3 regions of the Streptomyces sp. NPDC001606 genome follow, and region 3 is predicted to be linked to each of the others. Evidence: riboswitches for the same ligand, from Rfam matches in the RefSeq annotation. Region 3 holds a riboswitch; each other region holds the start of a gene.
What was found. Region 3 has a riboswitch for S-adenosylmethionine ahead of ACWCV9_RS00210 (amino acid ABC transporter permease). Riboswitches for the same ligand answer to the same signal wherever they lie in the genome.
Positions count from the first base shown of each region.

Region 1: linked by a shared signal. The riboswitch ahead of ACWCV9_RS10795 (aminotransferase class V-fold PLP-dependent enzyme) and the one ahead of ACWCV9_RS00210 (amino acid ABC transporter permease) in region 3 are both predicted to bind S-adenosylmethionine.
Region 2: linked by a shared signal. The riboswitch ahead of thrC (threonine synthase) and the one ahead of ACWCV9_RS00210 (amino acid ABC transporter permease) in region 3 are both predicted to bind S-adenosylmethionine.

Region 1 is NZ_JBSFHC010000004.1:229,605-239,180, reverse strand. It holds gene ACWCV9_RS10825 (NlpC/P60 family protein) at 1-483, opposite strand, end outside; gene ACWCV9_RS10820 (NlpC/P60 family protein) at 743-1,783, opposite strand; gene ACWCV9_RS10815 (NYN domain-containing protein) at 1,996-3,339, opposite strand; gene ACWCV9_RS10810 (hypothetical protein) at 3,384-3,623, opposite strand; gene ACWCV9_RS10805 (rhomboid family intramembrane serine protease) at 3,778-4,518, shown strand; gene ACWCV9_RS10800 (Lrp/AsnC family transcriptional regulator) at 4,515-4,796, shown strand; gene ACWCV9_RS10795 (aminotransferase class V-fold PLP-dependent enzyme) at 4,833-6,194, opposite strand; SAM riboswitch class IV at 6,372-6,488, opposite strand; gene ACWCV9_RS10790 (undecaprenyl diphosphate synthase family protein) at 6,591-7,265, opposite strand; gene trpD (anthranilate phosphoribosyltransferase) at 7,838-8,902, opposite strand; gene ACWCV9_RS10780 (3-oxoacyl-ACP synthase III family protein) at 9,409-9,576, shown strand, end outside.
Region 2 is NZ_JBSFHC010000019.1:129,925-139,500, reverse strand. It holds gene ACWCV9_RS29415 (cold-shock protein) at 1-123, opposite strand, end outside; gene ACWCV9_RS29410 (MoaD/ThiS family protein) at 566-841, opposite strand; gene thrC (threonine synthase) at 838-2,121, opposite strand; SAM riboswitch class I at 2,140-2,282, opposite strand; gene ACWCV9_RS29400 (glucosyl-3-phosphoglycerate synthase) at 2,445-3,389, shown strand; gene ACWCV9_RS29395 (alpha,alpha-trehalose-phosphate synthase (UDP-forming)) at 3,472-4,902, shown strand; gene otsB (trehalose-phosphatase) at 4,907-5,740, opposite strand; gene ACWCV9_RS29385 (DUF3263 domain-containing protein) at 5,794-6,018, opposite strand; gene ACWCV9_RS29380 (extracellular solute-binding protein) at 6,048-7,292, opposite strand; gene ACWCV9_RS29375 (ROK family protein) at 7,451-8,404, shown strand; gene nagA (N-acetylglucosamine-6-phosphate deacetylase) at 8,404-9,546, shown strand.
Region 3 is NZ_JBSFHC010000001.1:34,937-44,512, forward strand. It holds gene ACWCV9_RS00185 (LLM class flavin-dependent oxidoreductase) at 1-557, opposite strand, end outside; gene ACWCV9_RS00190 (putative leader peptide) at 635-721, opposite strand; gene ACWCV9_RS00195 (GNAT family N-acetyltransferase) at 781-1,506, opposite strand; gene ACWCV9_RS00200 (transporter substrate-binding domain-containing protein) at 1,598-2,626, opposite strand; gene ACWCV9_RS00205 (amino acid ABC transporter ATP-binding protein) at 2,696-3,493, opposite strand; gene ACWCV9_RS00210 (amino acid ABC transporter permease) at 3,490-4,470, opposite strand; SAM riboswitch class IV at 4,795-4,903, opposite strand; gene ACWCV9_RS00215 (glutathione S-transferase family protein) at 4,969-5,832, opposite strand; gene ACWCV9_RS00220 (putative leader peptide) at 6,056-6,166, opposite strand; gene ACWCV9_RS00225 (aliphatic sulfonate ABC transporter substrate-binding protein) at 6,343-7,401, opposite strand; gene ACWCV9_RS00230 (ABC transporter ATP-binding protein) at 7,444-8,175, opposite strand; gene ACWCV9_RS00235 (ABC transporter permease) at 8,172-9,065, opposite strand; gene ACWCV9_RS00240 (TauD/TfdA dioxygenase family protein) at 9,062-9,576, opposite strand, start outside.

The sequences.
Region 1 (9,576 bases), on a different contig from region 3:
CCCGGCGGCCTCGGCGCGCTCCTGGGCGAGGTCGCGCAGCGCGGACCGCAGCTCCTTGAGCCGGCCGGCCTGTTGGCTGCCGATGCGGTCGAGGGTGGACGCCTTGTCGAGGTAGTCCTGCGGGTCGTCGGAGAAGAGCAGCGCCACCGCGGGGTCGATGCCGCCCGCCCGGTACTGCGCGCCGGCCAGCGAACCGAGCTGTTCGCGCAGGGAGTTGACCTGCTGCTGCCGGCGGGCGATGCGGTCCTGCGCGTCGCTCACCTCGCGGCGCAGCGTGTCCTCGCGCTCGGTGGCCTTGTCGAAGGCCTGGGTCGCCTGTTCGGCCTGCTGGTACAGCCGGTCCACCTCGGCACGGGCGTCGCCGTGCGGCGCCGCCTGCGCCGGTACGGCGCCGAACGCGGCGGCCGCGGCGGAGAGTACGCACAGGGCGGCGGCGCCCCGGTCGAATCCGGATGGTGCAAGGCGACGACGGTGGGACCCCACGGCAGTCCTTCTGTTCACGGACAGATACCGTTCCCCGGCGCCTGGGGACGGGGAGGCCCCGGCGCCGGGGAAACGCGGCAGACAGTAGCCGTGCGGAAGGGCTCCGGCCAAAGACCTCGTGCGCCGTCTTCGGCCCGCATACGGTCGCGCCCCGCCGCTGACGCAGGTCACCGGCGGGGCGTGGAGTCAGTTCCGGTCCCGGGGATTCGCCCGTTCGGGCGCCCTCGGGCGGTGGACGTTTCGCGGGTCGGACCGCGGGTCAGACGCGAACGCCGAACTGGAACGGCATGTCCGACATGGCCTCGTAGCGGACCACGGCACCGGTGTGCGGGGCGTGCAGCACCATGCCGTTGCCGGCGTACAGGCCGACGTGGTGGATGTCGCCGTAGAAGAAGACCAGGTCGCCGACCTGGAGGTCGTTGATGCTGTAGATGCGGGTGCCGATGTTCGCCTGCTCCTCCGAGGTGCGCGGGATGGAGACACCGGCCTGCGCGTAGGCCCAGGAGGTCAGGCCCGAGCAGTCGAAGGAGGAGGGACCGGAGGCGCCGTAGACGTACGGCGAGCCGATCTTGCTCTGGGCGGCGGAGAACGCGGCGCCGGCGCGGCCGGAGGCCGGCGGGGTGTCCTTGTTCCCCATGTCGACCCGCTGGGTGGAGGAGCGGTCGGCGCGCTGCTGCTTCTGCGCCAGCTCCTGCTTCTCCTTGGCCGTCAGGGTGTTGAGGAGCTTCTGCGCCTCGGCGAGCTTGCCCTGGACTTCCTTCTTCTTCTTGCCCAGTTCGGTGCGGGTGGCGGAGAGGTCCTTGAGCTTGTCGCTCGCCTCCGCCCGCTCCTGGGCGAGTTCGCGCTGTTTGTCCTGGATCTTCTTCAGCGCGTCGACCTGCTGACTGCTCAACTGGTCGAGGGTGGACGCCTTGTCGAGGTAGTCGTCCGGGTTCGAGGAGAGGAAGAGCTGGACCGAGGGGTCGATGCCGCCGGAGCGGTACTGGGCCGTGGCCAGCGAACCCAGGCCGTCGCGCAGCTTGTTCAGCTCCTGCTGGCCGCGGGCGACGTTGTCCTGGATGGTGGAGATTTCCTTTTGCAGCTTCTGCTGCTTCTCCTGGGCGCCGTTGTACTTCTCGGTGGCCTGCTCGGCCTGCTCGTAGAGCTTGTCGACCTTTGCCTTGACCTCGTCCTTGCTGAGCTTCTCGCTGGGCGCGGCGTTGGCGGCGTTCGCGCTGAGCGCGACGGCAGCGGCTGCGGCGGTGGTGAGCACGGTCACGCGGGTGCGGCTCGGCTGCTTGGGTCGACGGTGGGACGCCACTGAGGACGAACTCCTTCTTGTGAGTGATCACCCGTTCGGAGGTTCGAGCCCAGACCCTAGTGACCCAGCTGTGATCAGTTCAAATCCTCACAGCAGAAAATCGCATCACGCAAGTCATTCTTTGCCCATAACTCACACGGGGTGAGGCGCGATTGACGCTACGTTGCGTGACGATGCGGCCAATTCGGGCATTAGCTAGGCCCGTTGGGCGTTCAGGACAGTCGCTTCAGAAGCACCGCAGAGGCGACGGGACGGGCACCCGCCCTGGCGACCCCGTCGGCCACCTCGCGGTCGGTGGAGGCGACGATGACCGGACGGCCCGGCGGCTCCGCGCGCACCAGCTGCCGGATCAGCTCGTCGGCGGTGATCCCCGGCTTCGAGAACAGCACACGGACGCCGCGCGGCGGCGCGAGCAGCACCGGCGCGGCCAGTTCGGCGCCGTCGAAGACACAGGTCACCTCGGCGCCGGTCTGCGCGGCGAGCGCCGAGAGCTGGCCGAGCAGCCGGAGCCGCTGCTTCTCCAGCGGCATCTGCGGATAGCCGGTCTTGGTGACGTTGTAGCCGTCGACCACCAGATGCGCCTGCGGCAGCGCGAGCAGCTGGTCGAGGATGGCCGGGTCGTGCTCGGACAGGGCGCGGGCCGCGATGTCCTTGGGGGTCATCCGGCCCGGCTCCACCGCGTCCACCGTCTCCGCCGGGCGCACCGAGACCGGCGGCAGGGCGAGTTCGCGCCGCAGCCCCTGGGTCGCGTCCAGCAGGGTGTCCAGCAGCAGCCGTACCCGCATGTCCTCCACGCTGCGGCCCTCGCGGGCGGCCCGGCGGGTCGCCTCCAGCGCGGCCTCCGCCTCGCCGAGGCGCGCCTTGAGCCGCCGGGACTCGCTCTCGGCGGCCGACAGCTGCGTCTGCCCTTCGGCGCGTACGGCCTCCATCTCGGCCTGCACCTTGCGCAGCGCGGCCTCGCCCCGCTTGACGTCGCTGAGCGCGGCCCGCAGCTTGCGCTGAAGCGATTCCGCTTCCTTCTTCGCCGACTCCAGCTCCGCGCGCAGCCGTTCGGTCTCCGCCCGGGTGTGCTCGCGGGCCTGGGCCAGCTCGGCGCGCAGCCGCTCCAGCTCCGCCCGGCTCTCCTCGTCGGCGCGCTCGGCGTCCGCGCGCTGGGCCTCCTCGCCGGCCGCGGTGACCAGCTTCACCCAGCCCGCGGGGCGCAGTACATAGGCCGCGGCCGCCACATCGAGCGGGTCCGCGGCCGGGGGCGGCGAGCCGGAGTCCAGGGCGCCGGAGAGTTCCGGATGCGCCTCTCTGAACTTCTCCCCGATGCGCTGCCGGAACAGCGGATCGGTCTCCAGCGCCGCCGCCATGGCGTTCCCGGCGAACTTCGCCCGGCGGTTGGGGGCGAACCGGGCATACTGCCGCAGCTGCGCGGGCAGTTCCGCCACGGTCAGCCCGCCGAAGCCGTCCGAGACGATCTGTACGACCCTGCGGCGCACGCCGTCGGGCAGCGGACGGTCAAGCACCTCAGCGGTGCCGTCTTCCGGCCCCCCGCCTGCGGTCTCCACCATCCGTCACACCCCTAAGCCGTCCGCTGTACCCGGGGCCGCTCCGCTCAGGAGTCGGCGCCCGGCCTGTCCACGAGTTCCACCTGGTCCACCGCGTTGCACCAACGGCAGCGCACCGACTCGATGGTCTCACTGACCACCTCGCGCTCCTCCACCTTCGGCTCACCCGCCAGGTCGAGGTGGACGTACTCCACCACCTTCGAGGAACGGGTCACGTCGAACCGGGTGAGGTTGCCGCACAGGGTGCAGCGCCAACGCGTCGTGGCGGTCGGCAGGGGAACCGTCATCGTGGCTGTTCGCTTCCTTCTCGGGTCGGTCCGCGCCCGGGGGGCGGACCCGTGTGGCCGTAACCCTACGGCCTGCCGGGGACTCGCCGCCCGTCCGTTCACGGCGGCGAGGCGGTCTATCCCCTTGCGTCCCCTTACGTCATGCTCTGTGTCCATGATCGGCAACTGGAGCACGGCGGGCCGGACCCTGAGGGCGGTCCGGAACACATCGGCACCGATGACCTACACCCTCATCGCCCTGTGCTGTGTGATCTTCGTGCTGGGCCCGGCCTCCGGGCTCACCGGGGCGTACGGCTCCGGGGAGTCCCTGCTCGCCGCGCAGCGCGTGTACTTCCACCGCTGGGGCGTGGTCCCGGCCGAGCTGTTCGAGGGCGTGCCGAGGGCGGCGCTCACCCCGCTCACCGCGCTGTTCGTGCACGGGAGCTGGGTGCATCTGCTCGGCAACATGCTCTTCCTCTTCGTCTTCGGCGCGATGACCGAGGAGCGGATGGGCCGGGTGGAGTACACACTCTTCTACGTCGGCTGCGGCTACCTGGCCCTGCTCGGTTACGCGGCCGCCAACGCCGCCTCGGAGCAGTCGCTGGTGGGTGCCTCCGGGGCGATCTCGGCGGTCCTCGGCGCCTTCCTCTACCTGTTCCCGCGGGCGCGCGTGACCAGTCTTCTGCCGTTCCTTCTCTTCCTGCCGGTACGGTTCCCGGCCTGGGTCGTGCTGCCGTTCTGGGCGGCGCTCCAGTGGCTCTCGGCGGGGCGGGCGGGACAGGGCCCCGGGGTGGCGTATCTGGCGCACCTGGTGGGCTTCGGGCTGGGCTTCGGCTACGCGTGGGTGCGTTACGGCCGTACGGATAGAGTGAAAGCCGCCCCTGCCCAGGCGCCCGAGGGAGAGAAGCAGCCGTGATCACCGCGATCGTCCTGATCAAGACCAGCGTGGACCGGATCCCCGAGATCGCGGAGCAGATCGCTTCGCTGGACTCGGTGAGCGAGGTGTTCTCCGTGACGGGGACCTACGACCTGATCGCGATGGTCAGGGTGCGGGAGCACGAGGACCTCGCCGAGGTGATCCCGGGCCGGATCAGCAAGATCCCCGGCGTGGAGGGCACGGACACGCATGTGGCGTTCCGTACCTACTCGCAGCACGACCTCGAGGCGGCGTTCGCGATCGGCCTCGACTCCTGACCGTCCGGACACCGCCTCACCGGGAGGTACGGCCCCTCACACCGCCGGCACGCAGCGGCCGTCCTCCGTGCGGTACGTCCACTTGGCACCGTCCCTGACCAGTTCCCGGACCGCGCTCACGAACCGGTCGACGTGCTCGTCGGGGGTGCCCGCGCCGAAGCTGACGCGCACGGCGTTGAGGGACTTCTCGCCCGGGGCCGCCTCCGGCGCACCGCACTCGCCCTGGGTCTGCGGGTCGCTGCCCAGCAGCGTGCGGACCAGGGGGTGGGCGCAGAACAGGCCGTCGCGGACGCCGATGCCGTACTCCGCGGAGAGGGCGGCGGCGAAGTGGGAGCTGTTCCAGCCGTCGACCACGAAGGAGATCACCCCGACGCGCGGGGCGTCGTCGCCGAACAGGGAGAGGATCCGTACCTCGGGGATCTCGGCGAGCCCCTCGCGCACCCGGCGGATCAGATGCTGCTCACGGGCGACCAGGGTGTCCCAGCCGGCCTCGGTGAGCGCCTTGCACGCCGACGCGATGGAGTAGGCGCCGATGACGTTCGGCGAGCCGGCCTCGTGCCGGGCCGCGCTCTCGTGCCACGCCACCTCCACCCCGCCGTCCGGGCGCCGGGTGACCGTGCGGCTGGCGCCGCCGCCCGCGAGGTACGGCTCGGCCGCGCGCAGCCAGTCCGCGCGGCCGGCCAGGACGCCGGAGCCGAACGGCGCGTACAGCTTGTGTCCGGAGAAGGCGATCCAGTCGACGTCGAGGTCGCGGACGTCCACCGGCTGGTGCGGGACGAGCTGGGCGGCGTCCACGACGATCCGGGCGCCGTGCGCGTGCGCGGCGGCGGCCAGCTCGCGCACCGGCCACAGCTCGCCGGTGACGTTGGAGGCGCCGGTCACACAGACCAGGGCCGGGCCGTGGGGCTCGCGGCCGGCGAGCGCCCGCTCCAGGGTCTCGACCGCCTGCCGCGGGGTGCGCGGGGCGTCGAGGTAGGTGACCCGGGTGTCCTGCCAGGGCAGCAGGGAGGCGTGGTGCTCGGTCTCGAAGACGAAGACCTGGCAGCCGGCGGGCAGCGCGCGGGCCAGCAGGTTCAGCGAGTCGGTGGTGGAGCGGGTGAAGACCACCTGGTCGCCGGGGCGGCAGCCGAGGAAGTCGGAGACCGTGCGGCGGGCGTTCTCGAAGAGGTCGGTGGAGAGCTGGGAGAGGTAGCCGGCGCCGCGGTGGACGCTGCCGTAGTAGGGGGCGTAGGCGGCGACGTCGTCCCAGACGCGCTGGAGGGCGGGGGCGCTGGCCGCGTAGTCGAGGGCCGCGTAGGTGACCTCGCCGCCGGTGACCAGCGGAACGGTGACATCCCGCCCCAGAACCGGCAGAGGGGCACAAACGGACTGGTCGGCGGCAGCGGTGGAGACGGACATGGCGGAACTCCCGTGAGGCGTGTGGGATCACCGCGCGAGCAGAGGTCGCTCAAGCACGGAGAAAGGGGAAAAGGGTGCGCGGAGGCGGGGCTCGGCGGCCCTAACGCATTCGCTTGCTCACGGAAGACTCCTCGACGACCAGGACCCCTGGTCCACGCTTCGACTCAGCGTGCGAGGGGTCCGCGCTTGCCGTAGACCTCGCTGCCTACGACCTGGTCCTCACCCGGGGCACCCCGCCACGGACGGAGGGTTGCCGGACAGCCGGCCGGGGCCTTGTGGCTGTCGCTCATGACCTGGACAGGAACGTAACGGAGCTGATCGCCGCGCCGCAACTCCTGTCCGCATATCGGGACCTCGGCATGCCGGCGAGGCATGCCGAGGCCGTCGGCCGTGCCGTCAGCTCGACTCGGGCATGCCGGACTCCGGGTAGCCGCCGTAGCGGCGCTCGCGGTTGCGGAGGTCCTTCATCGCGGCGTCGAAGTCGGCCCGCGTGACGTCCGGGAACAGCAGCGGGGAGAAGTACAGCTCGGCGTACGGGGACATCAGCGGGAAGAAGGACGACATACGGACGGCGCCGCCGGTGCGTATGACGAAGTCGACCTGTTCCGGGACGTACGCGTTGCTGGCCAGGATCTCCTCGGTCATGACCGGGATCTTCCCGTTGAGCTTGTTGAAGATCCCGATGACCTCGCGGGAGAGGGACATTCCGAGGATGTAGTGGACCGTGAAGTCCGAGTCGGCGTCCGACGCCTTCCGCATCGTCTCGAGCGATTCGAGGTAGCGTTCCGGCACCAGGTCCAGGGAGCCGGAGTACGCGAAGTTGCAGCTGCCGTGGACGCGCTGGGCCAGGTCGTCGAACGCGTCGAGGAACGTCGTCACCGCGGCCTCGGGGCGGTTGAAGTTCTTCACCGAGGACGTCGTGATGTAGAGGGTCTTGATGCCCTCCTCCCGGGTCCAGCCGATGAACTCTTCGAGCTTGTCCGCCATCGCCTTGTAGCCCTCGTCGAGGGAGACACCGTTTTCGATGGACCAGCGGCGCATGCCGTCGGGCAGAAGCATCAAGTTGGTCACCGTGTTCTCCTTTTGCTGAATGCGCTGGCGCGAACAAGTGCGGGTGTGCGTCGACGGCACGTCCGAGGGGTTGCCGACGAGGGAGGAGAGGGTGTCGCCAGAGTGCGCAGGCCTGTTCCGCACCCGTGCTGGGTGCGGTTACCGGTTCGGTCTGCGGATGTGACGGCCGTCGAGAAGGCCGGAATGGGCAGAGCAAGGGCCGGTGAGAATGTTCCGGCGCTTTTCGGGGCGGTCGGTGCCGCCCGGTGGTGAAGACACGCGCATCACGCGCGGAGTCGCATAAAAACGGTGCGGAGCCGAGTCGGCTCAGGTATGGACCGGACGTAATCGACGGTCCGGCGGCGTCGGATTCCTATTCCATGGCTGGGTACAGCTGTCCCTCATCCATGCCCCCGTCATCCCTTCGTTGTCCCCGTTCAGATGCGTGCTCCGGACAAAGCGGAGGCACACACATCACCACGAGGGAATGCACTTGACGCTAGCATATCCCCCGACCCGGCCGGCTGATCAAGATCTGACGCCAATTTCCCGCAGTGCGGGGCGACTTGTACGGCCGCCCCGCCGGGCGGACGTCAGGCGTTGGTGGCCGCGACCCAGCGCTTCAGGAGCCGGCCCGCCGCCCCGGAGTCGATCGACTCGGCCGCGCGCTCCATCCCGTCCCGCAGCTGCTCCGCCAGGGACCCCGGGCCCGGCTCCAGGGCGACCAGCGCGGCCGCGGAGTTCAGCAGCACGGCGTCCCGCACGGGTCCCTTCTCGCCGTCCAGCAGCCGCCGCGCGACACCCGCGTTGTAGGTGGCGTCCGCCCCGCGCAGCGCCTCGACGGGTACCAGTTCCAGCCCCACGTCCCGCGGGTCGAAGGCCTCCTCGGTCACCTTGCCGTCGCGTACCACCCACACCCGCGAGGTGGCCGTGGTCGTCAGCTCGTCGAGCCCGTCGTCGCCGCGGAAGACCAGGGACGAGTGACCACGGGCGGCGAAGACGCCGGCCATGATCGGGGCCATCCGGGGGTCGGCGACACCGACGGCCTGCGCCTTGACCCGGGCCGGGTTGGCCAGCGGGCCGAGCGCGTTGAAGACCGTGCGGATCCCCAACTGGCCGCGTGCGGCGGCCACATGACGCAGCGCCGGATGGAACTTCACCGCGGCGCAGTAGGTGATGCCGGCCTCCTCGGCGACCTCGGCCACCCGCTTCGGCGCCAGGTCCAGGTTGACGCCGAGCGCCTCCAGCACATCGGACGCGCCGGAGGCCGAGGAAGCGGCCCGGTTGCCGTGCTTGACGACCTTGGCGCCGGTACCGGCGATGACGATCGAGGACATCGTGGAGATGTTGACGGTCTTGGCGCCGTCCCCGCCCGTTCCGACGATGTCGACGGTGTTCCCGGACACCTCGATGACGGTGGCGTGCCGGTACAGCGCGTCCACCAGCCCGGTGATCTCCTCCACCGTCTCGCCCTTGGCCCGCAGCGCCACCACGAACCCGGCGATCTGCGCGTCCGTGGCCTCGCCGCGCATGATCCGGTCCATCGCCCAGTACGTCGCACCGGCGTCCAGGTCGCGCCCGGACAGCAGGGCGTTCAGCACCTCGGGCCAGGAACGGCCCGCCGCGGTGTCGCCTCCAGCGGGGGTCACAGCGCTCATACGGCCGCTCCTGAGTCGTCGGTTTCAGCCATCCACCACCGCGCGCGCGGGGAGGATCCCAGCCTATCCAGCCGGGCGGGGCGCGGGGCGCCGGTCTCACAGTGCGGCCACTCAAAAGTAAGGAATCTTACGTTTGAACACCGGAACCAATGCATGTTGAACGAAGTCCAGGCCGCTTTCCCTGGCACACCCGGACATCGCGGATATCTTCCCCCCAGAGCGACCGTTACCTTACGGTTACCTAACTGAGATCTGGCCGTGACCGTGATGATCATAGAGTTGCCATCGCTTTTGCGCCACTTGCAAGCACGCTCGACATAAACGCCACTCCAAAGCGTCAACGGGGGACTCGAGGGGGGAACGTGCAGCGCATTCTCTTTTTTCTTTTCGCCACACCTCTCCTGGTTCTCCCGGTCAATGCATGACTAGCACTCCCACCGCGAAGATTGGGAATTTTTGTGGTATCGACTCGCGTTGTCGATGTAGTCAATTTCATGCCGGAAAAAGTGGTTCGAAACAGTGAGCTGCTTTCCGAGGACAGCGACCTGAGTGACCATGCGTTCTTCGCGGGCGTTCACGAACGACGTTTCGCGTGGCCCGAGTACACCTCCGCCCGGCTGGGTACCGCCGCTCTCGAGAAGCTGCTCGAGCGCAATGGCGTGGACCCGGCGACC
Region 2 (9,576 bases), on a different contig from region 3:
CAGGGTGCGGTAGCCGTCCATCTGAATCGCGCTGTAGTGGACGAAGACGTCCGCACCACCGTCGACCGCGATGAAGCCGTACCCCTTCTCCGCGTTGAACCACTTGACGGTGCCCTGAGCCATGCCTAACTCCCCTATTACTGGCCCTTGCACAGATCCACACTTCGCGGACCCGGGTCAGACCTCACCCCCCAAATCGGTCGGGGGCGTGCGCCGGAACGCGTCGACCGCGGCTGAATGTATCTGTCCAACTGCCGTCTGCAACAGGTCAATCGGACGAGAAATCTGGACGCACCCGATCCGGAATGTGCCAAGAATCAGGGCGAATTCAGGGCAAGTCGGGCTACACAAAGGGAACGAAAGCCGCATAAAACACGCACACTTTGGCTACTTCTTGTCGTGCGGGCGGCGCCATTCCGGGGCTCGCGACCTGTAGGCCCGCAACCCGGTTCCCCAACTCTATCGCGCTCAATCACACTGAATGGCCCCTTCCGCTTCTATCGCGGAAGGGGCCATTCGATAAACGCTCGGTAATCCCGGCTACCGTCGGTTACCGGGTTAATGCTCAGCCGCCGGCGACGGCCGGGATGATGGAGATGCCCGCGCCGTCCGGGGTGGCCGTCTGAAGGCCCTGCTCGAAACGGACGTCGTCGTCGTTGACGTACACGTTCACGAACCGGCGCAGCTTGCCCTGGTCGTCCAGGACTCGAGCGGCGATGCCCGTGTGGTTCTTCTCCAGGTCCGCGATGACCTCGGCGAGGGTCGCCCCCTCGGCGGGCACCTCGGCCTGACCGCCGGTGTAGGTGCGCAGGATGGTGGGGATGCGAACGGTCACGCTCATGCGAGGCCAGCCTCTCGGAAGGAGTCCAGGGTGGGGCGGATGGTCGCGGTCAGACCGGTGCCGGCCACCGCGTCCAGGGTCTTCAGGCCGTCGCCGGTGTTCAGCACGACCGTGGTCTTCGCCGGGTCCAGCAGACCCGCCTCGAGCAGCTTGCGGGTGACGCCGACGGTCACCCCGCCCGCCGTCTCCGCGAAGATGCCCTCCGTGCGGGCCAGCAGCTTGATGGCGTCCACGACCTCCTCGTCCGTGACGTCCTCCACCGCACCGCCGGTGCGCCGGGCGATGTCCAGGACGTACGGCCCGTCGGCCGGGTTGCCGATGGCGAGGGACTTGGCGATCGTGTTCGGCTTCTGCGGCCGTACGACATCGTGCCCGGCCTTGAAGGCGGTCGACACCGGGGAGCAGCCCTCCGCCTGGGCGCCGAAGATCTTGTACGGCCGGTCCTCGACCAGACCGAGCTTGATCAGCTCCTGGAGACCCTTGTCGATCTTGGTGAGCTGGGAGCCGGAGGCGATCGGCACCACGATCTGGTCGGGCAGCCGCCAGCCGAGCTGCTCGCAGATCTCGTACGCGAGCGTCTTGGAGCCCTCGGCGTAGTACGGGCGCAGGTTGACGTTGACGAAGCCCCAGCCCTCGCCGGCCGGGTCGCCGATCAGCTCGGAGCAGAAGCGGTTCACATCGTCGTAGTTGCCCTCGATGCCGACCAGCTCGCCGCCGTAGACCGCGGCCATGACGACCTTGCCCTGCTCCAGGTCGTGCGGGATGAACACGCACGAGCGGAAGCCGGCCCGGGCGGCGGCGGCGCCGACGGCACCGGCCAGGTTGCCGGTCGAGGAGCAGGACAGGGTGGTGAAGCCGAAGGCGCGCGCCGCCTCCAGGGCCTGGGCGACGACCCGGTCCTTGAAGGAGTGCGTCGGGTTGCCGGAGTCGTCCTTCACGTACAGACCGCCGGTCACGCCCAGCTCACCGGCGAGGTTGTCCGCCTTGACGAGCTTGGTCCAGCCCGGGTTGAGGTTCGGCTTGTCGGCCACGTCGGCGGGGACGGGCAGCAGCGGCGCGTACCGCCAGATGTTCGCGGGACCCGACTCGATCGTCCGGCGCAGTTCCTCGGGGTCGTGACCGGAGAAGTCGTAGGCGATCTCCAGCGGGCCGAAACACTCCTCGCAGGCGAAGACCGGGCCGAGCGGAACGCGGTGACCGCACTCGCGACAGCTCAGGGCCGAGGCGGGACCGAGGTCGACGGCGGAATCGAGGGGGGTTTCAACTGTCTGCGCAGCCATGTGAGGCGAGGCCCTTTCTCCTCATCTTCCCCACGGCGCATCTCGCCGTGAGACGGATTTGGCACCTTCCCTAGCCGGGAGCCTCGATATGGAGAACGAGACCGACTGGAGGGTTGCCGGGGCTTCATCGGGCCGTTTCCCTCTGCCCCTCTGGATGAGCTGTATGCGATTGTCAACGCCGCTTGACACCCCGACATGCGATGGTCATCGGCGTTGTTCAAGACTGTAACCGAAGGCCAGGACAGTTGAGATAGACGTCCGAACCGCGAGATGGATCACACAGCGCACCTCGTGTGATCACGAACAGTGAGGAGCCGCAGACCGTGCTGGAAGAAGTCGAGCGCTGGCTGGCCACCCGCTCCTGGTCCGTGGCCGATCGCCCGCTCCACCGGATACTGGCCGCCAAGCAGCGCACCGGCCAGACGATCAGCGTCGTCCTGCCCGCGCTCAACGAGGAGGCGACGGTCGGCGAGATCGTCGCCGTGATCCGGCACGACCTCGTCGAACAGGTCCCGCTCGTCGACGAGATCGTCGTCGTGGACTCCGGCTCCACCGACGGCACCTCCAGGGTCGCGGCGGCCGCCGGCGCCCGGGTCGTGCACCGCGACGCGATCCTGCCCCGCATCCCGGCCGTCCCCGGCAAGGGCGAGGTGCTGTGGCGCTCCCTCCTGGTCACCCACGGGGACCTCGTCTGCTTCATCGACGCGGACCTGCGGGACTTCTCCTCCGACTTCGTCACCGGGCTGGTCGGCCCGCTGCTCACCGAGCCGGACGTGGACCTGGTCAAGGGCATGTACGACCGTCCGCTCGCCGGTGCCACCGGGCAGGGCGGCCGGGTCACCGAGCTGATGGCCCGCCCGCTGCTCAACATGCACTGGCCGCAGCTGGCCGGGTTCGTGCAGCCGCTGGGCGGCGAGTACGCGGCCCGCCGCTCGCTGCTGGAGCAGCTGCCCTTCCCCGTCGGGTACGGCGTGGAACTGGGCATGCTGGTGGACTCGCTGCACCTGGTGGGGCTGGACGCGCTGGCCCAGGTGGACCTGGGGGTGCGCAAGCACCGGCACCAGGACGGGCAGGCGCTCGGCCGGATGGCGGCGGCCATCTACCGCACCGCGCAGCTCCGCCTCGCCCGCGGCCATCTGGTCCGCCCCTCGCTCACCCAGTTCGAGCGGGGCGCGGACGGCTTCGAACCGCGCACCTACTCGGTGGACACCGAGGAGCGGCCGCCGATGGTGGAGATCGCGGAGTACGCCGAGCGCAAGGTGGCGTGAACGACCGGGGCCGTCGTATACGGCGGCCGTACCGGGCGGGCCGTACGTTTGAGCGGTTCCGGGCCGGGCTAGGTTGAGGCGTATGTCTTCCACGCACGGTGCTGAGGTGCTGGTCGCGTCCAATCGCGGCCCCGTTTCGTATCAGGTGCGCGAGGACGGCTCGCTGGACGCCAGACGTGGCGGCGGCGGGCTGGTCTCCGGGCTGTCGGCGATCGGGCCGAGCGCGCAGGCGGTGTGGGTGTGCGCCGCGCTGAGCGACGCGGACCGCGAGGCGGTACGGCGGTCCCACGACGGGCGGCGGCTGCCGGTGGACGCGACCGGCGGGCAGCTGGTCCGCATGCTCGACATCGATCCGGTCGTGTTCGCCGACGCGTACAACGGCATCGCCAACTCGGTGCTCTGGTTCGTCCACCACATGCTGTACCAGACCCCGATGGAGCCCGTCTTCGACGCGGAGTTCCGGCGGCAGTGGGCGTCGTACGAGGCCTACAACCGGGCGTTCGCCGAGGCGCTGGCCGAGGAGGCGGCCGAGGGCGCGGCGGTGCTGGTGCAGGACTACCACCTGTGCCTGGTGCCGGGCATGCTCCGCGCGCTCCGCCCCGACCTGCGCATCGGTCACTTCTCGCACACGCCGTGGGCGCCGCCGGAGTACTTCGCGCTGCTGCCGGACGACATCCGCGAGCAGCTGCTCCGCGGCATGCTCGGCGCGGACCGGGTGGCGTTCCTGACCCACCGCTGGGCGGACGCGTTCGCCGCCTGCGCGCGGGCGGTGCTGCCGGGCGGGGTGCCGGCCGGCACGGAGATCGGGGTGCACGGGCTCGGCGCGGACGCGGACTTCCTGCGCAAGCGGGCGCACGAACCGGACGTCGAGGAGCGGATGGCGGCGCTCCGGGAAGAGATCGGCGCCGGCCGCCGCACCATCGTGCGCGTCGACCGCACCGAGCTGTCCAAGAACATCGTGCGCGGGCTGCTGGCGTACGGGCAGCTGCTGGAGGACCACCCCGAGTGGCGCGAACGCGTCGTCCACGTCGCCTTCGCGTATCCGTCCCGGCAGGACCTCGCGGTCTACCGGGACTACACGGCCGAGGTACGGCGGGTCGCGGACGACCTCAACTCCCGTTACGGCACGCCGGGCTGGACCCCGGTCGTGCTGCACGTCAAGGACGACTTCGCGCGCTCCCTGGCCGCGTACCGGCTGGCCGACGTGGCCCTGGTCAACCCCATCCGGGACGGCATGAACCTGGTCGCCAAGGAGATCCCGGTGGTCTCCGACGCGGGGTGCGCGCTGGTGCTGTCCCGGGAGGCGGGGGCGTACGAGGAGCTGGGCACCGACGCGCTGGTGGTGAACCCGTACGACGTGCTGGGCACGGCGCGGGCGCTGCGCGAGGCGCTGATCCTGCCGGACGAGGTGCGGGCCGAGCGCAGCGAGCGGCTGGCCGCCGCGGCGACGGCCCTGCCGCCCACGCGCTGGTTCCTGGACCAGCTGGACGCGCTGGACGCCGTGAAGCGCTGACGCGTCAGGGCATGCGCGCGGCCAGCGTCCGCAACAGCCGTACGACGCCCTCGGGGCCGTCGACCACCAGGTCGGCCCGCTCGGCCAGCTCGGTCACCTCCGTGCTGCCGCTGCACACCAGCAGGCCGGGTACGCCGTCCGAGCGGAGTTTCTCCACCGCCGCGAAGGCGGGGAGGTCGCCGAGGTCGTCGCCCGCGTAGAGGACGGACTCGGCGCCGGTGGCGCGCAGGTGATCGGCGAGGGCGACGCCCTTGTCCATGCCGGGCGGGCGCAGCTCCAGGACCAGCCGGCCGGGCTCGACGATCAGGCCGTGCCGGGTGGCGAGGTCGGTGAGCGGCCCGCGCAGCGCCTCGAACGCGGCCTGGGGGTCGGCGGCGCGGCGGGTGTGCACCGCGACCGCCCGGCCCTTCTCCTCGATCCAGGTGCCGTGCCAGGCGCCCACCGATTCCAGGACGCCCGGCAGCTCGGCGCGGACCGCGGCCACGCCGGGGTGCGGGGCGGGGGCGGTGACCGTGCCGGTGGCCGCGTCCCAGCGTTCGGCGCCGTAGTGGCCGAGGACGGTGAGGTGGTCCAGGGCGGGGACGCCGGCGAAGCCGCCGTAGCGGACCGCGACCCCGGCGGGGCGGCCGGTGATCACGGCGATCGAGGCGACCTTGGGGGCGAGGGCGGTGAGGGCGGGTACGGCGTCGGGGTGGGCGCGGGCCTGCTCGGGGTCGGCGACGATGGGGGCCAGTGTGCCGTCGAAGTCGAGGCCGACGACTGCGGTGGCCGGCCTGGCGAGCAACGCGGCGAGGGCGGCCTGGCCGGCCGGGGTGTCCGGGATCGGCATGGGGTCCATACCCCGACCCTATCCACGACCGCCCGGTGTCACTCCTGGAGCCGTCGCCCGGGTCAGCGGTTCGTGCGGTGGGATTCCCGGAGTCTGCGGAGTCGGTTCACCGTGACCGGGTCGTGGGCGAGGGCGCGTGCGTCGTCCAGGAGGGCGTTGAGGAGCTGGTAGTAGCGGACCGGGGAGAGGCCCAGCTCTTCCCGGATCGCGCGCTCCTTCGCGCCGGGGCCGGGAAAGCCCCGGCGCTCCAGCGCGAGGATGGCCTGTTCGCGGTCGCCGAGTTCCATGGGGCCACCGTAGCGCCGGGTACCGACAGTCAGTTCGCGTTGCTGCTGTCGGCCGCCGTGGCCGCCGCCTGGAGGCGGGTGAGGACGCCGGAGGGGTCGCCGCCGGGGGCGACGGCCTGGCCGATGGTCTTCTTCACGGCGGCGCTGACCGCCGCCCAGGAGGTCTTGCCGACGGGGTACAGCTCGGAGGTCGGCAGCTGCTCCAGGAAGGGGTGGAGGGCCTGGTCGGAGGGGGAGTTCGACGCGCTCATGGCGTTGGAGGCGGAGCCGGTGACCGGCAGCAGGCCGTAGTCGCGGGAGAACTCCAGGACGTTCTTCTCGGAGTAGACGAAGTTGAGGAAGTCACCTATCTGGGTGGCGTGGCCGTTCTGCTTGAAGGCCATCATCCAGTCGGCGACCCCCATGGCCGCGCGGGACTTGCCGGTCCGGCCCGGCATCGGCACCATGCCGAACTTCACGCCCTTCTTCTCGGCCTGCTGGATCAGCGTGGGGTGGCCGTTGAGCATGCCGACCTGGCCGTCGGCGAAGGCGGCGAACGCGTCCGCGCGGTTGAGCTTGCCGGGGGCGACCGGGCCGGTCAGGCCCTGGCCGACCAGCTCGTCCTTGAGCCAGGTGAAGGTCTGCACGTTCTGCGCGGAGTCGAGCGTGTAGGTGCCGACGTCGTCGGTGTAGCCGTTGCCGCCGGTGCCGGCGCTGCCGCCGCTGAGCAGCCACTGCATGGTCTCGGCCTGGGCCTCCTCGGGGCCGAGGGGCAGCGCGTAGGGGTACTTGACCCCCTTGGCCTTCAGCGCCTTGGCGTCGGCGGCCAGCTCGTCCCAGGTGGTGGGCGGGGTGATGCCGGCCTTGGCGAAGAGGGTCTTGTTGTAGAAGAGGACACGCGTGGAGGCGGCGAAGGGGATGCCGTACTGCGTGTGGTTCCACTGCCCGGCGTCGGCGAGCTGGGAGAGGAAGTCGGCCTGGGTGCGGATGGAGAGCACGTCGGAGGCCGGGTAGAGCTTGCCGGCGGCGGCGTAGTCGGCGTAGGCGCCGATCTGCGCGAGGTCGGGCGCGTGGCCGGCGTCGACCATCTCCTTGACCTTGCGGTCGACGTCGTTCCAGGAGTACACGCTGACGTCGATCTTCACGTTCGGGTGCTTGGACTCGTACTCCTTGACCAGCCCGTCCCAGTACTTCTTGGAGCTGTTCGCGGCGGAGTCCCCGTAGTCGGCGGCGACGAGTCTCAGCGTCACGCCGGAGGAGCCGGTGGCCCCGCATCCGCCGAGGACCGCCGTCATGCCCAGTGCGGACACCACCGCGATCGTTCCTGCCGTAAGCCGACGCAACCTCAACGCCCCAACCCAATGTCTGACTGTTCAAAATGTGGACACATAAGGTCTACACCACGTGAGTGGACTAGACCTCTCGCGGGTGGGAGGGCCACACTAGGCCCGTGGTGAGACATGTCATCGCCCTGGACGTGGGCGGTACCGGGATGAAGGCCGCCCTCGTCGGCGACGACGGCACGCTTCTGCACCGCGCCCGCCGCGCCACGCGCCGCGAGCGCGGACCGGACGCGGTGGTCGACGGGATCCTCGGCTTCGCCGCCGAGCTGCGCGCCTACGGCGCAGAGCACTACGGCGAGCCCGCCCGCGCCGCCGGCATAGCGGTCCCCGGCATCGTGGACGAGCAGCAGGGCGTCGCCGCCTACGCCGCCAACCTCGGCTGGAAGGACGTACCCCTGCGGGCGCTGCTCGCCGAGCGGCTCGGCATGCCCGTCGTGCTCGGCCACGACGTGCGCACCGGCGGACTCGCCGAGGGCCGGATCGGCGCGGGCCGGGGCACCGACCGGTTCCTGTTCGTCGCCCTCGGCACCGGCATCGCGGGCGCGATCGGCATCGACGGCCGGGTGGAGTCCGGAGCGCACGGCTTCGCGGGCGAGATCGGCCATGTCGTCGTACGGCCGCGAGGCACCGCCTGCCCCTGCGGGCAGCACGGCTGTCTGGAACGGTACGCCTCCGCCTCCGCCGTCAGCGCGGCCTGGGCCGAGGCCTGCGGCAGGCCGGACGCGGACGCGGCCGACTGCGCGAAGGCCGTCATGTCCGGCGACCCGAACGCCGTCCGGATCTGGCAGGAGGCGGTCGACGCCCTCGCCGACGGGCTGGTCACCGCGCTCACCCTGCTGGACCCGCGCACGCTGATCATCGGGGGCGGGCTGGCCGAGGCGGGGGACGCGTTGTTCGCACCGCTGCGGGACGCCGTCCGGCGCCGGGTCACCTTCCAGCGGCCGCCCGCCATCCTCCCCGCCGCCCTCGGCGACGCCGCCGGCTGCCTGGGCGCCGGCCTGCTCGCGCAGGACCTCATCGCCACCGACCCCGACCCCACCGACCCCTCGGAGGTAACCGCCTGATGGCTCCCAGCTTGGTTCTCACAGGTGCTCGGGTGGTGCTGCCCGGCGGGGTGGTGGACGACGGGCGCATCTGCGTGCAGGGCACGCGGATCGCGGCTGCCGCTGCCGAGAACGCCGAGGTCATCGACGTCACCGGCCACTGGCTGGTGCCCGGCTTCGTGGACATCCACAACCACGGCGGCGGCGGAGCCTCCTTCTCCGGCGGCCCGGACGAGATCATGACCGCCGTCCGCACCCACCGCGCGCACGGCACCACCACCCTCGTCGCCTCCACCGTCACCGACGAGATGGACCTGCTGACGCGGCAGGCCGGGCTGCTGAGCGAGCTGGCCGAGCAGGGCGAGATCGCCGGTATCCACTTCGAGGGGCCGTTCATCTCGCCCTGCCGCAAGGGCGCCCACTCCGAGGAGCTGCTGCGCGACCCCGAGCCGGCCGAGGTCCGCAAGCTGATCGACGCCGCGCGCGGCCAGGCCAGGATGGTCACCCTCGCCGCCGAACTGCCCGGCGGCATCGACTCGGTACGACTGCTGGCCGAGCACGGAGTGATCGCGGCGATCGGCCACACGGACGCGACGTACGAGCAGACGGTCGAGGCCATCGACGCGGGCGCCACGGTCGCCACCCACCTCTTCAACGCCATGCCCGCCCTGAACCACCGCACGCCGGGCCCGATCGCCGCCCTGCTGGAGGACGAGCGGGTCACCGTCGAGCTGATCAACGACGGCACGCACCTGCACCCGGCCGCCCTGGAACTGGCCTTCCACCGGGCCGGCGCCTCCCGCGTCGCCTTCATCACGGACGCGATGGACGCGGCCGGCAGCGGGGACGGCCGCTATCTGCTGGGCCCGCTGGAGGTCGAGGTCCGCGACGGCGTGGCCCGGCTGGTGCACGGCGGTTCGATCGCCGGGTCGACCCTGACCCTGGACCGGGCGTTCAAGCGGGCGGTGACCGTCGACCGGCTGCCGGTGGAGGACGCCGTACAAGCCCTGTCCGCCACCCCCGCGCGGCTGCTCGGGCTGTCCGACCGGATCGGCTCCCTGGAGCCCGGCAAGGACGCCGACCTGGTGCTGCTCGACGCGGCCTTCGAGCTCAAGGGCGTGATGCGCCGGGGCGAGTGGGTGGTGGCTCCCCGACTGCCCTGATCCGCCCCGCCTCCCTCCGCCGATTTTGCC
Region 3 (9,576 bases):
CAGAGCCGGCGCACGACCTCGACGTAGTCCGCGGCCTCGTCGAAGAGTTCGGTGAGGCGTTCCTGCCCGGTCGGGCTGTCCAGTTCGCTCAGCTCGATCGGCGGGAAGGTACGGCGGCCGAAGTGGTCGAACTCGTGGGGCCGGGCGGAGACCTGGACGCGCAGGCCCGCGCGGCCGGTGCTCACGTAGTCGAGGGTGGCGATCGCCTTGGAGATGTGGAACGGCTCGGTGTGGGTGGCGATCACGGTCGGCACCAGGCCGATGTGCCGGGTCAGGGGTGCGATCCGGGCGGCGGTCAGTACGGCGTCCAGCCGGCCACGGACCTGGTCGGTGCGGCCGTCGAGTTCGCGGTAGTCGGAGGATTGCAGGCCGAGGCCGTCCTCGAAGGTGACGAAGTCGAGCAGTCCGCGCTCGGCCTCGGCGACGAGGTTCGCCCAGTGTCCGGCGGTGAACAGGTCGCGGGGCCGGGCGACTTGCTCGCGCCAGGAGGCGGGATGCCAGCCGGTTCCGTCGAGGGCGACGGCAAGGTGCAGAGGAGAAACTGGAGTTGAGGACACGAGAGTGCCTTCCTGGAGGTCCGTACGAGATCGCCGGCCCGCGGAAGTCTGGGCGCACGGCGGCTGGGGAAACGGGGTCAGGAGCTACAGAGGGAGCCGGCCACGCGCTGGAGGTCGATGTGGGGCCGGGAGTGCAGGAGAACGGCACGCAGTACACGTGTCATGTCTCGCACCTCCGTCGACGTGGGCCGCGCACTCACCCTCGACAAGGACAACGACACGGCTATGCCGTTTCTTCCGGCGCGGCGGCCCCGATGTGCCGGACGAGTGAGAAGACCGTGCGGCTGCGCAGGGTGAAGCCGATCGACTCGTACAGCCGGATCGCGTTCGCGTTGGTGGCCGCGGCGTGCAGGAAGGGCTGTTCCCCGCGTTCCTTGATGCCTGCGGCGACGGCACGGACCAGGCGGGTGGCCAGCCCCCGGCCCCGGTGGTCGGGGTCGGTGCACACGGCGCTGATCTCCGTCCAGCCGGGCGGGTGCAGCCGCTCGCCGGCCAGGGCGATCAGCCGGCCGCGGTGACGGATGCCGAGGTAGGTGCCCATCTCGACGGTGCGGCGCCGGTAGGGGCCGGGTTCGGTGCGGGCGACCAGGTCGAGGATCTGGGGTACGTCGTCGGGGCCGAGGCGTACTGCCTCGGGGTCGGGCTCGGCGCGCAGGGAGGTGTCCACGAGCTGGACGCCTTGTACGACGTTGACGACCTCCCAGCCGTCGGGCGCCTCGGTGACGCCTCGTACCGCGGCGGTGCCGCCGGGACCGACGAGGCGGGCCAGGTCGGCCCAGGCGCGCGGGTCGTCCTCGTCGGAGAGGGCGTGGAAGGGGGATACGTCCTGGGGGTAGCGGGCGGCGTCGCCGATGCGTTCGGCGAAGTGGGCATGGGGTCCGGTGAGGGCGGCCCAGGCGGGGTTGTCCAGGACGTGCGAGGACGTGGCGTCGACGGTGGTGACGGACATGGCGTGGCGGTCTCCGGGGTACGGCTCGGGGTGTCCGGCGTACCGGGGACCCCACCGGGAGGTGGGTGGTGGGGTCCCCGGCACGCGGTGGTCAGGAGTTGTCGAGCGGGAGTCCGGGCGGGTTGACCTCGGACGTGGCGACGGCCTCGTTGGAGAGGTTGTAGGCCTTGAGCCACTCGGCGTACTGACCGTTCTTGATCAGGTGGTTGATGGCGTCGGCGAGCGGCTTGGCCAGGCCGCTGTCCTTCTTGGCGGTGGCCGCGATCAGGCCCTGGAGGCTCGCTCCGGCGCCCGAGTAGGTGCCCGCGGTGCGGGTGGCGTTGGGCGTGTTCGCGGTCTGCCTGTTGTGGTAGGCGATGCCGGGGTTGGGGCCGAAGTACGCGTCGATCTTGCCGCCGGACAGGGCCAGGTAGACGCTGTTGCTGTCCTGGAAGTACTTGACGGTGAGCTTCTTGCCCTCCTTGGCCAGCTTTGCCTTCCACTCCAGGAGGATCTTCTCCTGGTTGGTCCCGGCGCTCACGGAGATGGTCCTGCCGGCGAGGTTCTCGTAGGTGCCGCCGAAGTTCCAGGTGCTCTTCTTCGGCACGGCGAAGGCGAGGTTGTCCTGCCGGTAGGAGGCGAACTCGTACTTCTTCTTGCGCTCTTCGGTGTCGGTGACGTTGGAGAACGCCACGTCGACCTTGCCGCTGTCGATGCCGACGAAGAGGTTCTCCCATGTGGAGTTCTTCACCTCGGGCTTGAGGCCGAGGACCGCGGCGACCAGCCGGCCGAAGTCGGGCTCCGCGCCGGTGAGGGTCTTCTGGTCGCTGCCCACGTAGGCCAGCGGCGGGAAGCCGGCGGGCAGGGCGCCGATGCCGATCTCCAGCTTGCCGCTCTTCCTGAGGGCGGCGGGCAGTTCGGCGCTGATGGACTTGACCTCGGAGACCTTGATGGTGGTCTGCTGGGCGGCGCCGTTGGAGGCCTGGCCGATGACGACCTCGCCGGGCTGGGCGACGGTGTCGGTGGTGGTGGCCGCGTCGCTGTTGCCACCGCAGGCGGCGAGCCCGGTGGCCAGGGAGGCGACGGCGGTCGCCGCGGTGATGCCGCGTATCAGGCTGCGTCGGGTGACGTGGGTGCGCATGGCCGTTCCTTGTCGCTCAGGGGCGGTGATGAGGGTGGTGGCGTGGGGGGAGGTCGTGGGGGCGGCGGGTCACAGGACCTTGCTGAGGAAGTCCCGGGTCCGCTCGTGCCGTGGTGTGTCGAGTACTTCGGAGGGCGGTCCCTGCTCGATGATCTTGCCGCCGTCGATGAAGACGACCCGGTCGGCGATCTCGCGGGCGAAGCCGATCTCGTGGGTGACGATGACGAGGGTGGTGCCGCTGGAGGCCAGGTCCCGGATGACGGCGAGGACTTCGCCGACGAGTTCGGGGTCCAGGGCGGAGGTGGGCTCGTCGAAGAGGATGACGCCGGGGCGTAGCGCCAGGGCGCGGGCGATGGCGACGCGCTGCTGCTGGCCGCCGGAGAGCTGGCGCGGGTAGGCGCCGGTCTTGTCGGCGAGGCCGACCCGGCCGAGGAGTTCGCGGGCCAGTTCCTGGGCTTCGGCCCGGGCGAGCCGCCCGGTGGCGACGGGGGCCGCGGCCACGTTGTCCAGGACGGTCAGGTGCGGGAAGAGGTTGAAGTTCTGGAAGACGAACCCGATCCGTCCGCGCTGGGTGAGGATGGCCCGCTCGCTCAGCTCCTTCAGCCGGTCGCCCTGCCGCTTCACACCGATCAGCTCGCCGTTGATGCTGACGTGGCCGATCTCGGGCTTCTCCAGGTGGTTGATGACCCGCAGCAGGGTGGACTTGCCGGAGCCGGAGGGGCCGAGGATCACGGTGACCTCGCCCGGACGGACCGTCAGGTCGACGCCGTCCAGGACGCGGTGGGTGCCGTACCACTTGTGCACGTCGTGGACCTCGACGGTGGCGGCTTCGACGTCCGCCAGCGCGTCGGCGGTCTTGGCGGTCATACGGCGGCCTCCCGGCGGATGCGGGCCCGCAGGTCGGTGAGACCGGTGCGGAGCTTCTGGAGGGGCGTGGGCGGCAGGCTGCGGGTGGCGCCGCGGGCGTAGTACCGCTCGACGTAGAACTGGATGACGGAGACGACGCTGGTCAGGATCAGGTACCAGGCGGTGACGACGAGCAGCAGCGGCACGATGTCGCCGGGATAGGTGGAGCCCATGGTCTGCGCGGAGCCGAACAGGTCCAGCAGGGAGACGTAGAAGACCAGCGAGGTGCCCTTGATCAGGCCGATGAGCTGGTTGACGTAGTTGGGGATGATGGAGCGCAGCGCCTGCGGAAGGACGATTCTGCGGAACTGGTAGACCTTGGGCAGGCCGAGGGCGGCGGCCGCCTCGTGCTGGCCCTGGTCGACGGAGAGGATGCCGCCGCGCACCACCTCGGCCGCGTAGGCGGCCTCGTTGAGGCTGAGGCCGACGACGGCGACGACCATGTCGGTGGCGAGTTTCGACTCGTCGAAGGAGAAGAAGGCCGGCCCGAAGGGGATGCCGACGCTCAACGTCTTGTACAGGGCGCTGAAGTTGTAGAGGAAGATCAGGACCACGATGAGCGGGATGGAGCGGAACGCCCAGACATAGGTCCAGCTGACCGCGCGCAGCACCGGGCTCTTCGACAGCCGGGCCAGGGCGAGCAGGACACCGCCGACGAGGCCCAGCACGGCGCTGTAGGCGGTGACTTCGAGGGTGATGAGCAGGCCGTCGAGGATGGTCGGCCGCAGGAACCAGTAGCTCCAGCGGTCCCACTGGTAGAAGGGGTTGGTCACCAGCCCGTGTGCGAACTGGGCGACCAGGACCAGGACGACCGCGGTGGCGATCCAGCGTCCCGGCCTGCGCAACGGCTGCACTCGCTGGGCGGTGAGGGCCTTGGGCGGTTCGGTGGCGGTAGGCGCCTCGGGCAACGTGACGGTGGCGCCAGGGGGTTCGCTCATGGTGGGCTCCGGCTGGGTGGGAACACCCCGGCGGCACGCCGGTGTGCGGGGACGCACGGGTCGGCGGGAGACCGGGAGTGGGAAGGGCGACGGCACACCGCGCGGGCGGTGTCGGTCAGGGAGTGCGGGGGCTGTGGGGAGGTGTCAGCCCCGACAGCGGGCACGGCCCGGTGCGGTACACAGCGCGCTGTTGACGCGGAGCAGATCGACGGCGCGGTCGGCGACGAGCAGGCTCGTGTACGTCCGTACGCAGCCCGGGGAACGGCGTGCGGCCGTTCTGGGAGCTGCGTACATGGTGTCACCGTCACTGTTCCGGCCCTGTGGGCCTCGCGCTTACCGATGTGTCATCGGCCGGGTCGTCACCTGGGGCACCCCACCGCGGTGCGAGGGTTGCCGGTCAGCCAGCCAGGGCTTGTCGCTGACACTCATGACCGTTCTGGGCCGTAGTTAAGACAATGGCCCGAACGTATGTCAACGCCGGTCCACCAGGTGGAACGGCTAACGGGCCGAGTGTGCCGCCCAGTCGAGGATCTGGACGGCCGATCCGGCGGCCTCCAGCCCGCGGCACTGGGCGTGGTGGCGTCGGTCGATGCCGTCGAGGTCGAGGTGGGCGCCGAAGGCGGGGTGGGCGGTCACACGGCGGGCGTAGGACCACAGCGCCGGGTGGCCGGCGATGCGCTGGACCGCGGCGGCGTCGAGATGGTGCCGGTGCACGGTGTCGAGCCGGACCAGGGCGACCCACAACTCGACGTCGGCGGCGGCGACTTCGTCGCGGATCAGGTAGGTGCGGCCGACCAGCCAGCGGTCGAGGGCGCCGAGGGTCTCCAGCAGCGTGGCGAGTGCCATGTCACGTTCCGCCGTGTCCGCTCCCACGGCTCCGGCCCGCTGCGCCGCTCCCTCGATGCCCTCCCTGCACATCTGCTCCACGGCCTCGATCTCCGACTCCGCGTCGCACGGGTAGAGCGAGGGGGCGCAGGTGTCGAAGCGGTGGGCGAGGTCGCGCATGATGTCCCGGTCGTGGGTGCTGACGATCCGCCCGGACCAGCCGTCGCTGAGCACCGGCGCCGCGGCCGGACCGGAGTAGCGGTGCGCGCTCGCCTCGTACAGCGGACGCAGGGCCGAGTAGCCGCCCTCGGGACAGTCGGGGACGGCGGGCAGGAAGGTGACCGGACAGATGTCGTCCAGGCCGAGCAGGGTGTGGGTGACGGCGATGCGCAGGCCGTCGGGACACGCGGTCGACAGATGGAGCCGGTAGCGGCCTGGCACCGGGTAGTGGCCGCTGCGTGCGTCCCTGCCGATGCGGCCGCGGAAGGCGGGCGCGGGCCGGACGGAAACGTGGGCGGCCGGCGTGGTGACGGTCATGACTCTCCCCGAAAGCGGGCGCGGACGTACGCGCGGCGGATGCGACATCGGGCTGGGCCCCGTGGCCGGATCCCCCTCCTTCGCCCGGAGGGCGTGCCCGGCACTCGGTGCCGGGCACGCCGGGGCTACGGGGATACGACGACGGAACCCTGAGCGGGGCTCACCTGGGCACGCCGAACGGCACGACGTTGCGTGGAAGGCGTCGGCGTGGCAGCTGCGCAGGTCAGCCCATGCGGCCGAGCGCGCTGCAGACGCGGAGCAGGTCGATGTGACGTCGGGAAGTCAGCAGAGGCGAACGGCTCACTCGGACGGTGACCGGAGCAAGGCGCCTCATATTTCCCTACCTGTTCGCTAGGATTCCTTACCGAGTGTCGATGCGCCGGCCACGGACGTCAAGGGGTCCGTCCCGCATGGCGGACATCCCGATGGACGGCGGCTCGCCCGCCGTGGCCACCCGGTCGGTTCCGGTCGCTCCGGGAGGGGGTCAGGCATGGGCACTCGCCGGTGCGCTCATGAGGTGACCTTGAGCTTGGAACTGTCGTAACCGGCGGGGAGGAGGTTGTCGGTGATCGATTCGACGTCGACCTTCTTGGTGATCTGGCCCGCGTCCAGGAAGGCGTCGGCGAGGTGCTGTTCCAGTGCGATGTCCGGCTGCTCCACCGGGGTGACCCGGTTCGAGTAGGCGGCCAGGGAGGCCTTGGCGTCGGCGAGCGGGATGCCCTGCTCCTTCGACAGGGCCTGCGCGTACTTCTCCGGGTTCTTGACGCCCCAGGCGAACTCCCGCGACAGCCTCTTCAGGACGTCCGTGAGGGCCGCGCGCTTGGCCTTGTCCTTCAGGGAGGAGTCACTGGCGACGTAGTAACTGCTCGTCTGGTCGATCGGCGGGAGCCCCTTCACCAGGATCCGGGCACCGTTCTTGACCGCGATCGCGGACTGCGGGTTCCAGATCGACCAGGCGTCCACCTTGCCGGTGTTGAACGCGGTCGCGCCGGCCGCCGGGTCGAGGAAGACCAGCTTCACGTCCTTGGGGGTGAGGCCGACGCTCTTCAGGGCGTTGAGGGCCAGACCGTGGGCCGAACTGCCCTGCGGGACGGCGATCTTCTTGCCCTTGAGGTCCGCGGCCGTCCTCAGCTCGGAGCCCTTGGGCACGATGATGTTCTCGACCGCCTGGTCGGGCGTGAGCGAGCGGTTCACGGCGACGATCTTGAAGCCGTACTCCTTCGCGGCACCGGTGATCGGCGGTACGTCACCGACGCTGCCGAGGTCGATGTCGCCGGAGGCGGCGGCCTGGATGAGCGGCGGGCCGTAGGTGAAGCGGGCGAACTTCACCTTGTAGGGGGCGTTGTCGAACACGCCCGTGACCTTGGCCAGTTCCTGGCTGCCGTCCCCGCCGTTGTCGCCGATGGTGAAGGTGTACTTGCTCCACTCGGGGTGCTTGGCATCGCTTGCGTCGGCGGCGTTGCTCAGTGGCGCGGCCGTGTCCGACGACGACGATCCGCAGGCGACGAGGGTGCCCGCCAGGGTGAGCGAGCCGAGGGCGCCGATGAGTCCGGTGGTTGTTCTGCGCATGGTCGTCGTTCTTTCTGTGCCGGGTGAGGGTGTTCGCGGAGGTCAGTGGCGGCCGGCGAGGCCGAGGTCTTCCAGGAGCCGGGCGCGGAGTTCCTCGCGGGCGACGCTCGCTTCGCGGTCGGCGGCGGGGAGCTGGACCTCGTGCGAGGAGCCGATGCGGCCGTTGCTCATGACGACGATGCGGTCCGCCAGGGCGATGGCCTCGTCGACGTCGTGGGTGACGAGCAGCATGGCGGCCTGGTGCCTGGTGCGCAGCGCGCGGACGAGGTCGTGCATGCGCAGCCTGGTGATGGCGTCGAGCGCCGCGAACGGTTCGTCGAGCAGCACGAGTTCGGGCTCCGAGACCAATGCCCGGGCGAGGGAGACCCGCCCGGCCTCGCCGCCGGAGAGTTCCTTCGGCCACGCCTTCTCGCGGCCTGCGAGGCCGACCTCGGCGAGCACGTCGCGGGCCCGTTGTTCGGCGTCGGGCCCGTGCAGGCCGAGCGTGACGTTGCGCAGCACCCGCTGCCACGGCAGCAGCCGGTCGGCCTGGAAGACGATCGCGCGCCGGGCCGGGACCTCCACCCGCCCGCCGTCGGGCCGGTCGAGGCCGGCGAGCAGACGCAGCAGGGTGCTCTTGCCGCAGCCCGAGGGGCCGAGCAGGATCACCAACTCACCGTCGGCGATGGTGAGATCGAGGCCGTCGAGTACCGTCCGGTCGCCGAAGCGGCGGACCACCTGCTCGACGACGACTCCGGTCCGCCGGCGGAACTCCGTTGCGGCCGTGCTGCTCATGACGCCTCATAACCGGGGCGCCACCGCAGCAGCACCCGCTCGAGAGCCCGCACGAACTGGTCGGCGAGCAGTCCGAGGAGCGAGTAGATGACCAGCCCCACGAAGACCTGGTTGGTCTGTAGATACGTCTGTCCCTGGGTGATGAGGAAGCCGAGTCCCTGGTCGGCGTTGACCGTCTCCGCCGCGACGAGCCCCAGGACGCTGTACGCGAGGGAGAACCGCAGGCCGACCAGGAACCCCGGCAGGGCGCCGGGCACCAGCACGCGTGTCACCAGGCGCCAGGTGCCCGCTCCCGTGGTGCGCGCCATCTCGATCAGCCGCTGGTCGACGCCCCGGATGGCGGCGAACAGGTTGAGGTACATCGGCACGCCGGCGCCGAAGGAGATCAGCAGCACCTTGGTGAGTTCGTCGATGCCGAACCACACGATCATCAGCGGCAGCACGGCGAGGAGGGGGATCGTGTTGAGCACCTGCACGAGCCCGTTGAACAGGTACTCGCCGCTGCGCAGCAGGCCGCCGAGCACGCCGGTGACGATGCCCGCCGTCAGGCCGATGGCGAGACCGATACCGGCCCGCTGGAGCGAGATGGCCAGGTCGGGTCCGAGGACGCCCTGCTGCCACAGGTCGACGGCCGACCGCACGACCGAGGTCGGCGCAGGAGCGTACGTCTTCGACACCACCCCGGCCCGGGCGAGTACCTCCCAGGCGACGAGGACCGCGACCGGGGTCGTGTAGATGCCCAGCGGCCAGCGCAGGCGCTCGCGCAGTCTGCTGAGTGGCGTCCGGCGGCGGGCGCCGCGCGGCAGGAACACCTCCCGTGACCGCGTGCTCGTCGCCCCGGCGGCCGGGCGCTCGGCGGCGGCCGGCGCCTTCAGGCCCAGCTCGGTCATGCCGCCACCGCCAGCACACCGCTGTAGTGCGAGGAGTCGCCGACGAGTTGCTCGCTGCGGCGCCCGTCGACACCGGTCGGCACCTCACCGGCGACCGTCACCCGGTTGAGGCGGCGCGGGTGGTCGTCGTAGTTGTCGACGCCGTAGTGCTGGGTGATGCGGTTGTCGAAGATCAGCAGCTGGTTCGGGGACCACTTCCAGCGCAGGATGTTCTCCGGCCGCGTCACGTACGACTGGAGGACGCGCAGCAGATCGGCCGACTCGCCGCTCGGCAGGCCGACGATCCGCTTGGCGAACCCGCCGATGAACAGGCCGCGTTCGCCCGTCAGGGGGTGCACCCGTACGACCGGGTGCTCCGCCTCGTACGGCGTCGAGACGAAGACGCGGTCGTACTCCTGTTGTTCGGCGGTCGCGGACGGGGGGCGCGCGTAGTCGTACTGGTTGGTGTGCACGACGCGCAGCGAGTCCGCCAGGGTGCGCAGCGCCTCCGGCAGATCGCGGTACGCCGCGG